DNA from 2 places in the Cytobacillus sp. BC1816 genome. Region 1 is predicted to be linked to the other one. Evidence: riboswitches for the same ligand, from Rfam matches in the RefSeq annotation. Region 1 holds a riboswitch; the other holds the start of a gene.
The links. Region 1 has a riboswitch for lysine ahead of ACR42H_RS21555 (aspartate kinase). Riboswitches for the same ligand answer to the same signal wherever they lie in the genome.
Positions count from the first base shown of each region.

Region 2: linked by a shared signal. The riboswitch ahead of ACR42H_RS23280 (Na+/H+ antiporter NhaC family protein) and the one ahead of ACR42H_RS21555 (aspartate kinase) in region 1 are both predicted to bind lysine.

Region 1 is NZ_CP195611.1:4,233,296-4,239,133, forward strand. Features, by position in the region: gene ACR42H_RS21550 (YslB family protein) at 345-797, shown strand; gene ACR42H_RS21555 (aspartate kinase) at 859-2,088, opposite strand; lysine riboswitch at 2,279-2,458, opposite strand; gene uvrC (excinuclease ABC subunit UvrC) at 2,587-4,380, opposite strand; gene trxA (thioredoxin) at 4,640-4,954, opposite strand; gene ACR42H_RS21570 (electron transfer flavoprotein subunit alpha/FixB family protein) at 5,133-5,838, opposite strand, start outside.
Region 2 is NZ_CP195611.1:4,580,817-4,586,654, forward strand. Features, by position in the region: gene ACR42H_RS23280 (Na+/H+ antiporter NhaC family protein) at 70-1,647, opposite strand; lysine riboswitch at 1,806-2,012, opposite strand; gene yunB (sporulation protein YunB) at 2,078-2,824, opposite strand; gene ACR42H_RS23290 (HD-GYP domain-containing protein) at 2,896-3,990, opposite strand; gene ACR42H_RS23295 (YunC family protein) at 4,329-4,631, opposite strand; gene ACR42H_RS23300 (DUF72 domain-containing protein) at 4,746-5,591, opposite strand; gene sufB (Fe-S cluster assembly protein SufB) at 5,797-5,838, opposite strand, start outside.

The DNA.
Region 1 (5,838 bases):
TTCCCCCCCTGATTTTAAAAAAATGATGCTGAGCCCCCGCTCAGGACATCATCTCGAAAATGTTATTCATTTTCTTACAATTATGTGACATGTCCATTTTACTCCCAAGATAATAGAGCGTCAAGAAAACGGATACATAAAATGTTCCATATTAATAAAATTTTTAAAAAATATTTACGGCTAAAAAACATATATTATTCTGTGGTTCAATCTGACCTAGTTGCTGCTCTCCAGTATACTGAAATAGTAATTATTTCTATGCAAATCGTTCTATTTTTTCCCGAATTGATATTAACTCCCTCAGCATATTGTATATAATAGAATCATAGAAAGAGGGGAGACTATTGAGCGAATTAGCATCTGCGAAATCCACTAATGAAAATCACATACAGTCAGTTCCGGTTTTTGGCTATGAACTAATCCGGGAAGTGCTGCTGCATGACCTTTTGGGAAATGAAGCACCGGAAATTTTATATTGGGCCGGCAAAAGGATCGCACGCATGTATCCTCTGGAAACAGCCGGCCAGATTGCCGAGTTTTTTATAAATGCCGGCTGGGGAAATCTTTCCATCGCAAACGAATCGAAACATGAAATTGAAATGGAATTATCAAGCCAGCTGATTGCAGAACGCTGCAAAAAGAACCATAACTGCTCCTTTCAGCTTGAAGCCGGATTTATAGCCCAGCAGATTGAACTTCAAAAAGAAGTCATTTGTGAGGCATTCGAACATCCCCGCAAAAAAACTGGCAAAATCCTTATTACAGTGAAGTGGGACAAAAAGGATCCTGCTGAGTAATATCATATGTACAAACAATAAGCTATCAATTTTGATAGCTTATTGTTTGATATTCCTGGAATTAAGCCTTAACCGGAGAAACCGACAGCTTGAATGCATCATGTAAAGCATCAACTGCATCAATCATTTTGCTGTTTTCAACAACCGCCGATACTTTAATTTCTGATGTGCTTACCATTTTCACCGTTATTTCATTCGCGGAAAGTACTTCGAACATTTCTGCAGCCACACCCGGATTGGAAATCATGCCTGAGCCAACAATCGAAACTTTAGCAAGGCCGGATTCCCACTCAATTCTGTCATAATTTAATTGTTCTCTATGCTTTTCCAGCACTTTTACTGTATCTGTGAGATCTTCATTCTTTATTGAAAATGAAAGGTTTGTCGTCTGAGCCTCTGTCATGCTCTGGATAATGATATCAACGTTAATGCGATTTTTGGCAAGCGCCGAGAAAATAGTAGACAATCCAGTCAGTGAATTAGGAAGGCCAAGAATCGTCACCCTTGTTATATCATCCTCAAAAGCCACACCGCGCACGACTAAGTTTTGTTCCATTTTTACTTCCTCCTCAATGATTGTTCCGGCTTCCTTCTCAAGGCTTGAACGCACTTCAAGGGGAAGTCCATAATTTTTAGCAAATTCGACTGCTCTTGGATGGAGCACACCTGCCCCCAAATTGGCCAGTTCAAGCATTTCATCATAAGATACTGAATACAATTTTCTGGCATTCTTTATATAGCGGGGATCTGATGTAAATACCCCGGTAACATCAGTATAAATATCACATTTATCAGCTTTAAGTGCTGCAGCCAGTGCAACAGCCGTTGTATCAGAACCGCCTCGTCCAAGTGTGGTGATGGAACCATCTTCTGTCATCCCCTGGAAGCCTGCCACAATCACAATTTTCCCCTTGTTTAATTCACCTTGAATGGTGCCCGGATCAATATTCACTATCCTCGCATTGCCATGGACTGCTTCTGTTTTAATACCTGCCTGCCCCCCTGTAAAAGAAACGGCGGGATGACCTTTCGCATTTAAAGCCATCGCCAATAAAGAGATGGTCACCTGTTCGCCGGTTGTTAGCAGCATGTCCATTTCCCTTTTATTAGGTGAGGGGGAGATTTCCCTGGCCATGCCTACCAGCTGATCAGTTGTTTTGCCCATTGCCGAAACAACCACAACAACATCATTTCCCCGATTTTTTTCTTCAATTACCCGATTGGCAACATTTTGAATTCTGTCTACAGTCCCCACGGAGGTGCCCCCGAATTTCTGCACAATGATTCCCACAGCTTTCCCTTCTTTCTAAAGAACTAGTAACTTTGTGATTTGCCGTCCTATGTAAGTGAAGCATGACAGTTCACTCTGCTGTATTTGACAATGGCCTTAACTTTAAAATACCCTTTTGGGCAATAAAAAAAGCAATGGAATAGTTTACTATCCCATTGCTGTGCAGCCAAAGTATAAAAATGAGCAAACACAGTGAGATAGCTCTCCAGGACGGCATTGTCCTGACAATCCTGCATTTGTTCAATGCAGAACCAGCAGAAAAAATGATGAGATTTTCTCCACTTCGGCGAACGTACCCTTTCAAAGCTTTTCATGGAAGCTCATTCTTCTCCAAGCTTTTACTGATGAAGTTCGCACCTCTACCTTCACTTAACGATTCGGTTCACAGTCCAGAAACTTTGTTTGAACTAAATGAACATACGCTTTATCGCTATAAAGTGATATTGATATAAAGTTTGAATTAGTATAACATATCTGAAATTTTCTGTCTATATCCATTTATGACTTAGGATTTCCACTTTGTTCCTCAAGCCTCAACTTCAATTCATCAGCAACATTCTCAGGAATGCCTATTTTCCTAAACTCCTCAATTGGTGCTTCTTTCATTTTCTTTACAGATCCAAATGCTTTCAGCAGCTGTTTCTTTCGTTTTTCTCCTATTCCGGGAATATCATCAAGAATAGATTGAAAGGCACTTTTTCCACGAAGCTGGCGATGAAAAGTAATCGCAAAACGATGCACCTCGTCCTGAATTCTCTGAAGCAGATAAAATTCCTGGCTGTTCCTTGCAAGCGGAATAATTTGAAGAGGATTACCAAATAAGAGCTGAGAAGTCCTGTGCTTTTCATCCTTCACCAGGCCTGAAATCGGAATATCCAGTCCGAGCTCATTTTCAAGCACATCCCGTACAGCTTCAACATGCCCTTTTCCCCCATCAATCATAATTAAATCCGGAAGCGGCAGCTCTTCTTTCAATACCCTTGTATATCTGCGCCGGACCACTTCTCTCATGGATTCATAGTCATCAGGGCCTTTAACGGACTTAATTTTATATTTACGGTATTCTCTTTTCTCTGGTTTGCCATCAATAAAGACGATCATGGCTGAAACAGGGTCCGTTCCCTGGATATTTGAATTATCAAATGCTTCTATCCGGTGAGGAGTATAGATTCCAAGCTGATCCCCCAGATTTTCTACAGCCTTAATTGTCCGTTCTTCATCACGCTCAATTAAAGAAAACTTCTCCTGGAGAGCAATTTTTGCATTTTTATAAGCAAGCTTCACCAGGTCCTTTTTTTGTCCGCGCTGCGGTTTTAGCACTTTAACATCCAGAAGCTGTTCTGCCATTACAGCATCAACCGAATCCGGTGCCAATATTTCACGCGGTTTAAAGTGGTTTGTTTTTATATAAAACTGGCCGAGGAAAGTTAAGATTTCTTCTTCCGGCTCATTATAAATAGGGAACATTGATACATCCCGTTCAATGAGTTTACCCTGTCTGATGAAAAATACCTGAACACACATCCATCCTTTATCAACCGCATATCCAAATACATCCCGGTCTGTAAAGTCTGTCATTGTCATTTTTTGCTTTTCCATCGTTGCATCGATATGGGCAATTTTATCCCTGAGCTCCTTCGCCCTTTCAAAGTCCAATTCTTCTGCAGCTGCTGTCATTTTTGCAGTCAGGTCTTTTTTAATCTCTTTGTATCCGCCATTCAAGAATTTTGCAATCTCATCTGTCATTTGCTTATACTGGTCTTCACTTACGGCCTTCACGCATGGCGCAAGACATTGGCCTAAATGATAATAAAGGCAAACTCTGTCCGGAAGAGTTGAACATTTGCGGAGAGGATAAATTCGGTCGAGCAGCTTTTTTGTTTCATTGGCAGCCTGCACATTGGGATAAGGTCCGAAGTATTTTCCCCTGTCCTTTTTTACTTTTCTGGTTGTAATCAGACGGGGATGGCGTTCGGCCGTCAATTTGATAAAAGGGTAACTTTTATCGTCTTTCAGCATTACATTATATTTCGGATCATATTTCTTGATCAGATTCATCTCAAGGATCAATGCTTCCATATCTGAAGAAGTGACAATGTACTCAAAATCTACGATCTCATTAACAAGTCTTAATGTTTTTCCGTCATGTGAGCCTGTGAAATAGGATCTTACACGGTTTTTCAGGATTTTTGCCTTCCCCACGTATATAATGGTTCCCTGCCTGTCTTTCATCAAATAACAGCCCGGCTGGGCAGGAAGCAGCATCAGTTTATTTTTTATCGTATCATTCATGGCACTTCACCTCCCCGGTTAAAACTTTTTACTGAAGTTCTATTTATACATTATTTGATCTGCTCATTTTGGGGTGCAAGCTAGAAATAAAGCTAGTTTGCTCTGGCAGCAAACCAATATTATTTAGCCTCTAAAATGCAGATGGCACATTATTACCATCTTATTATATCAGCCTGGAAACCTGCAGCATAACAACAAAACACATATGACAAAAAAAATCCCGATGTCCTCTGGGGACACCGGGAAAATTCCTTATAAATTAAGCGTGTTTTGAAAGTAATTCAGCAAGAGCTTCTTTCGGCTGGAAACCAACCACTTTATCTACAACTTCACCGTCTTTTAGAACGATTAATGTCGGAATGCTCATTACGCCAAACTTGCCAGCAGTTTCCTGGTTTTCATCAACATCTAATTTTACAATTTTCACTTTATCGCCCATTTCAGAATCAAGCTCTTCTAAAACAGGAGCGATCATTTTACAAGGGCCGCACCAAGGAGCCCAGAAATCTGCCAATACTAATCCCGAACCAGTCTCAGCAGTGAAGTTTTGGTCAGTTGCGTGTGTAATAGCCATTTGATATGCCTCCTAAAATTTAACTCAAATACTAACGACAGTATATCATCGTTTATTATATGTTGCGAACAATCTGCTCGATCGTAATTTACCCTATTTGGAGCAGATTATTCTCTTTCTTTCCCTGTTGGCTCTATGTATAATGGGCGGCCATCAGCCGCCCATTATTTATACTATCTTATGCGTTTACTTTAAGCTTTTTGAATTCTTCAGTTAACAGCGGAACAACCTCAAACAGATCTCCAACAATACCGTAATCAGCTACTTTAAAAATATTGGCTTCCGGATCTTTGTTAATGGCTACGATTACTTTTGAGTTGGACATCCCAGCTAAATGCTGAATAGCGCCGGAGATACCGCATGCAATATATAGATCAGGTGTTACAACTTTACCGGTTTGGCCAATTTGCAGAGAGTAGTCGCAATAATCAGCATCACAAGCTCCGCGTGATGCACCCACTGCTCCATTTAGAACCGAAGCAAGTTCTTTTAATGGCTCAAAGCCTTCCTCGCTCTTAACGCCGCGGCCTCCGGCAATAATAACCTTAGCTTCGGATAAATCAACGCCTTCACTGGCTTTGCGGACAATTTCCTTTATGATTGTGCGAAGATCTTTGATTTCTGCGGCAACAGAAGCAACATCTCCTGATCTTGATTCATCTTTCTCCAATGGAGCTATGTTGTTTGGACGAATTGTTGCAAAGAGGAGGCCATCTGTAACAATTTTCTTTTCAAATGCTTTGCCTGAATAAATCGGACGTGTGAACACCAGGTTGCCGCCTGCCTCTTCAAGGCTCGTTACATCAGAGATTAAACCTGACTCCAGCTTGGCAGCGATTTTAGGAGCAAGATCTTTCCCTAATGCTGTATGTCCAAAAATCAGG
Region 2 (5,838 bases), 350 kb from region 1:
GACCCCTTTTATAATGATGAATGAACACAAAAAAAGGCCTTCTCAAAGAGAAAGCCTTTTTCTATAGGTTTAACTAGCCCTATTTTCCTGCCAGGCTTCTTTTTTGCCACGGCCAAGGAAAGCAAATGCCGCTACAAGAACAGCCACTGTAAGTAATGCGATAGCAGTGCTGCCAGTAAACCCGACGATTAAATAACCAATAACTGCGATCCCTGCTGAAATCAAGGCATATGGAAGCTGAGTCATCACATGGTCTATATGGTTACAGCCTGCCCCAGTTGAGGAAAGAATCGTTGTATCGGAAATCGGTGAACAATGATCTCCGAAAACCGCTCCAGCAAGGACAGCTGACATAGCCGGCAATAACAGCGTGATATCCGTTGCTGCAGCAATGTCTCCAGCAATCGGAAGCAGGATGCCGAAAGATCCCCATGAAGTTCCCGTACTAAAAGCCATAATGCCTGCTATGACAAAGAGTAAAAATGGAAGCCAGGAAGTGCTCATATTGGAGCTTTCCACAATACCAGCCAAATATTTTCCAGTTTCCAGACGGCCGATCAAATCAACAATCGCCCAGGCAAACAGTAAGATATAAACAGCTGGAAGCATGGATTTAATGCCTTCCCATACCCCTGCTCCAAAAACATTTGCGTTAACTCCTTTTAAAACATATGCCTGTCGAAGGAATAATGCAATAGAGATAAACAAACCAATTAGGCCACCAAGGATAAGAGACTTTGAAACATCTGTGTTTTCAAAGATTTGCAGTAGCGTCGCATCTCCTTCAACCGCTTGGGATCCCGTCCAAAGCATTGCACCTACTGTACCAATGACAAGGGCAATAATCGGATACACAAGATCCCCAACCGATCCTTTTGAACTTGTTGGAAGGTCGTCTTTGAGTTCACCAGGTGCAGGCTTCTCAGGATCCATTACAAGCCCCTCTTCAACTGCACGCTTCTCATGAACCTTCATTGGCCCAATTTCCATGCCTCTTAATGCTACAATAAACACAATAGCAAGTGTAGTCCATACATAAAGATTCATTGGGATCATTTGAATGAATGCCGAGAAAGCGGAATACTCGGTCACATTATGGGCAGCAAGGATAGTTCCAATCAGCGCAATAATATATGCTCCCCAGCTTGATACTGGAGAAACCACACAAACAGGTGCTGAAGTCGAATCAATCAAATAAGCAAGTTTCGCCCGGGATACACGCTGGCGGTCTGTAATCGGTCGTGAAATCTGGCCGACTGCCAGAGCATTGAAATAGTCGTCAATGAATATGATAATACCTAAAACAGCTCCGACAATCTGTGCGCCTGCACGGGTCTTGACACGCTTCATCGCCCATTCTCCAAATGCGCGGCTTCCGCCTGAAATAGATATAAATGCAGTAATAACTCCTAATACAAGCAAGAATAGAATAATATATACATTCCAGGTGTTCAGCTCTCCGTCTGAAACAAAAATTCCCTTTACAGCATCCCAAATGATGCTGAATGTTTCTGTGATGCTAAATTCAGCCAGCAATAATGCGGCTGTGACGATCCCCACTCCCAATGACAGCAATACGCGCCTGGTCAGGATAACCATGGCGATTGCTACCAAAGGCGGCAGCAGGGAGAAAATCGTGTTTGCCATTACTTGTCCTCCTCTTGTTTTTTTGGATCACTCCATTAAAGGCGTGTCCGTTTTTCAATCAGGGGAACAACAAGGATGATGACAGAGTCAAAATAAAAAAAGAGTAACGATAGAGAAAAATCTATCATTACTCTTTTGAAGTAATTAGTTTCTCCATCACGATCTGTAGCTCCCCATTATGAAGGCTTTGACAAAGTATATTCATACTTTCCCCTCATAATGACAGTGTTACTCCTATTTGAAGTAACCCCAGCAAGATTAGTTCTGACTCACTAATCATGCTTCGGCAACATTCCCTTTCGGCTGCGGTCTTAGTTGTCATCCTCGCACAGCGTACTCTTGAATCTTGCGCCTCTACCCCATCGGATATGATAAGGTTTTTATGAAATTATATTGAAATTTTATCAAAATACTAATCTATTTGCAAGTGTTATTGGCCGGCCGGTATTTCTATTGAAGGTGAGGTGCCCCCTCCGCCATTGTAAAATTGCGGGACCTTTCCCGGGTAAATGCCATAAGCGGCCAGTACATCCTCCTGTACAGTGATAATTTTAGTGGCAAAGGGAATAATGATTTGAACCTGCACATCCAGACGGACCAGTACCTTTACTTCAACATTATTAATGCCGTGATCCTTTGTTTCAGTTATAAAATTGGAGGTAACAGATCCAACTGCATTAAATTTTACCGGTATCCGGGGACCCAAGTTTCCGAGGAGCGCATTATTGGTTGCCTGGCCAAGCGGCACGTAATAAACAATTCCATTTGTATTCTGCATTTGTTCCGTGTTAATTTCCACGTCTGTAAAGGACTCCAATGCATCCAAATCGCCCTTTTCCGCCTTTTTAATATTATCCTGAACCAGTTCGGTTACTTCCGCTTTGACCCTGTTCAGCTTTTCCACATTAATGCTGACAACACCGCTTTCACTTGCTTCAAACATATCTTCCAAATCCATCACATTGGTAATTTTTTTATTAATCGCATTGTTTATCACCAATGATGCGATTTTCCTTGTCTGTGAATCGGCATAGCTCATGAGTGTGGGCTTTAGCCCTTCGTTGATAATCCATAGGCCGGCAGCTGTTGAGATGACGAAAAATATAAAGGTCAATAGAAATACATAACGAAATGGCAGAGGACCTTTCCGGGGCAGCCGGCCGCGAAATTTTGCCAAAACAAATCCCCCCTTTACAAGCTATATGTATGCTGTAAAGGAGGGAACTAGGCTCAAAAATCCAAAATAGTTTATTGTTGTACAAAAGTCGTATCGCATCCTATAATGACAGAATTCAATTCAATCCTCAAATCTGCTTCATATGGCTCGACATTCCTGCCTTTTTCTTCAAGTACGCGTATGACAGGCCTATCACTCAGACCCGCGTTCTGCCGGCAGACAACGCCTTTCCGGCCATCATTCAGCTCGACTGTAACACCCACAGGATATACAGCAACCGCTTGACGAAAAACTTCAATTATCCTTTTATCAAATAACTTTTCTGCCCCTGCATATAAAATCTCCAGACCTTCATGCGGAAGCATAGCCTGTCTGTAAATACGATTTGATGTTACTGCATCAAATACATCGGCTATCGCAATAATCTTGCCGAAGTCATGTATCTCGTCTCCCTCAAGGCCGCGCGGGTAGCCGGTGCCATTCAAACGCTCATGATGCTGAAAGGCACAATGTGCAACAAGGAGCGGAATCGTCTCTACTCTTCTTAATATATTAAATCCAACTTCAGGGTGCTTCTTTATTGATTCAAATTCTTCCGCTGTCAATTTACCCGGTTTCAAAAGAATATCTGCTGGCACCTTCATTTTCCCTACATCATGGAGAATAGCACCTAGCCCCAGGATTTCAAGTTCCTTTGGCAGGAGCTGAAGTTTCATCCCGATTGCCAGAGAATAAAGGGTTACATTCAGGGAGTGTGTGAAAATATAGTGGTCATATGTATAAACATCTGATAGGATCGTAAGCAGCTCTCTATTTCCCCTTATTTCACCGATGAGTTGACGAACTAGCCCTGATAGCCGTTTAGAGGCTTTCTCAATCACTAAAGAGCCTGATAGATCTTTATTTGCTTCTACACCCTTCAGAACCGATTCTATGGTTTCGATAGCCTTCGTTCGCATTTTGGCAGTCAGAGGGTCCTTATATTGGATATCCTCAGTGCGCCAATCCCTGATATACACATAAGTAATACCCATTTCCTGCAATTTGTATATTAATTTATCAGCCAGCTCCACACCTTCATGCAAGAGGACCTGACCCTTGTCATTATATATAGCCTTGGCCAAAACGCTGCCAGTCTCAATTGTATTGGTTGCTGCTAATCTCATATGTATCTCCCATATCCTTTTTTCAGTGCTACTTTATATTTCGGGTATAATTTGGTTTTATTTACATTATACGACAAAATTCCAGCATTGGCGGAAGTTCTCAAATTTTTTATAAAAATGGATTCTTATGCCGTTTTTAAGGATAACTTTAATGTGCTTTTCTATACTCCGGGGCTTTTTTACTCCATTATGTTTTTTAGGTGCGGATAGCCGTTTTTTAGGTGCGGATAAAAAAATTTATGTGCGGATAGCTGATTTTTTCCAGATAAAATAGTTTGTGTCCGTAGAAGCTCTTTATATAAATCCAATAAAAAAGACATCCCTATCAAGGCATGCCTTTAGATCATTTTAAGAAGTGCATCTCTTCCTATCGTCCCTTTAATAATGCCCAGTTCCTCTGCTTCATATGTGACAGATTCGAGGGGGGCATCTAACAGCTGCTCTATGGTTTTTACGCCGACCGCCCTGCCGGCAATTACTTTGCGGTCCTTAAGCTTCTCATTCAGCAGAGCTACATCAAGGGCGCCGCACATGATATACCCTTTATCATTCGTTACCACAAGCAGATTGGTCTTCGGCAATTGCACCGATACACTCAAAAAAGTATGGCCTTCTATATCAATCGGTTTTAAATCAATCATACTTGCCGCCACTCCTTTCCTTTTTCCTTACACAATATGTACGGACAAGGAAAAGGGTGAAAGTGCCAGGCACCTATACCCGTTAGCTGAAGTGGTATAGGTGCCTGGCACCGCTTAAAATAAATCAAGCTGTCTGGGAGCGAGCTGCTGGTATTCGATATCAAGAAGTCGGATCATTTGTTTAGCATTGTCTGCCGCATCACCGCCAGAGTTATTATTGAAGACAACGAATACATTTTTACAATTTTCCTCAAGCTGTCTTAGATGTAACGCCCATTCAGCAAGTTCTTTTTCGTTATACCGGTAAAGATAGCGGACCTCTCGCCAATTGTCTCCATTCTTTTTCTGCCAGCCATGAAAATTTCGGCCATGAAACCGGACAAGCACCTTATCAGGATGGGTTGTTTCCAGGACAGTTGGAACAGAACCCTCACCTGCTTGCGGTTCATCACAGATGCTGTGAATCCAGCCTTCTTCTCTCATAAATCTTAATGTGCTTTCCTTAAACTCCGGCCGAAACCACGATTGATGCCTGAATTCCAGGGCACATGGGATATCCCCCATCTGCTCTTTGCACCAGCGAAGATAGTCGACATTGGCTTTTTTGCAGTCAAACCATGGCGGAAATTGAAACAGCACCATAGCCAGTTTGCCGGAGTGGATATAAGGCTCCAATGAGCCTATGAAAGCTTCAAACATTTCTTCTTTGCTTTCAAAAGGGATTTCGCCTCTCTGATGACCGGTCATGCCCTGGTAGGCTTTTACTATAAATTGAAAAGACTCAGGCGTGTCCTTTACCCATTTGGAAGAGTTGCGCTTTGGCTGAACCGCATAAAAAGCTGAGTCCACCTCCACAGTCGGAAAATGGCCGGCGTACTCCTTTAATTTATCCCTCGGCGATATATTGCCTGCATAAAGGCTATCATGGTCGCCCCAGCCTGTTACGCCTATGATAATCATTAAAACACCTCCGTTTTTTGCCATAGTATTTTAAGAATAAATAATTCAAAACCGCATTGGCTTATTATCGCAAAGGGTTATATCTTCACTTTAGCAATTTAATCATTAATTTTCCAAATATAATCAGTTTCTGCCCTTCAGCAGCTTCTTATCATTTAAAAACCCGCTTACCATGGCCGGTAAACGGGTTTTTATAAAATATCTATTAACCGATGGAACCTTCCATCTCAAATTTGATCAGGCGGTT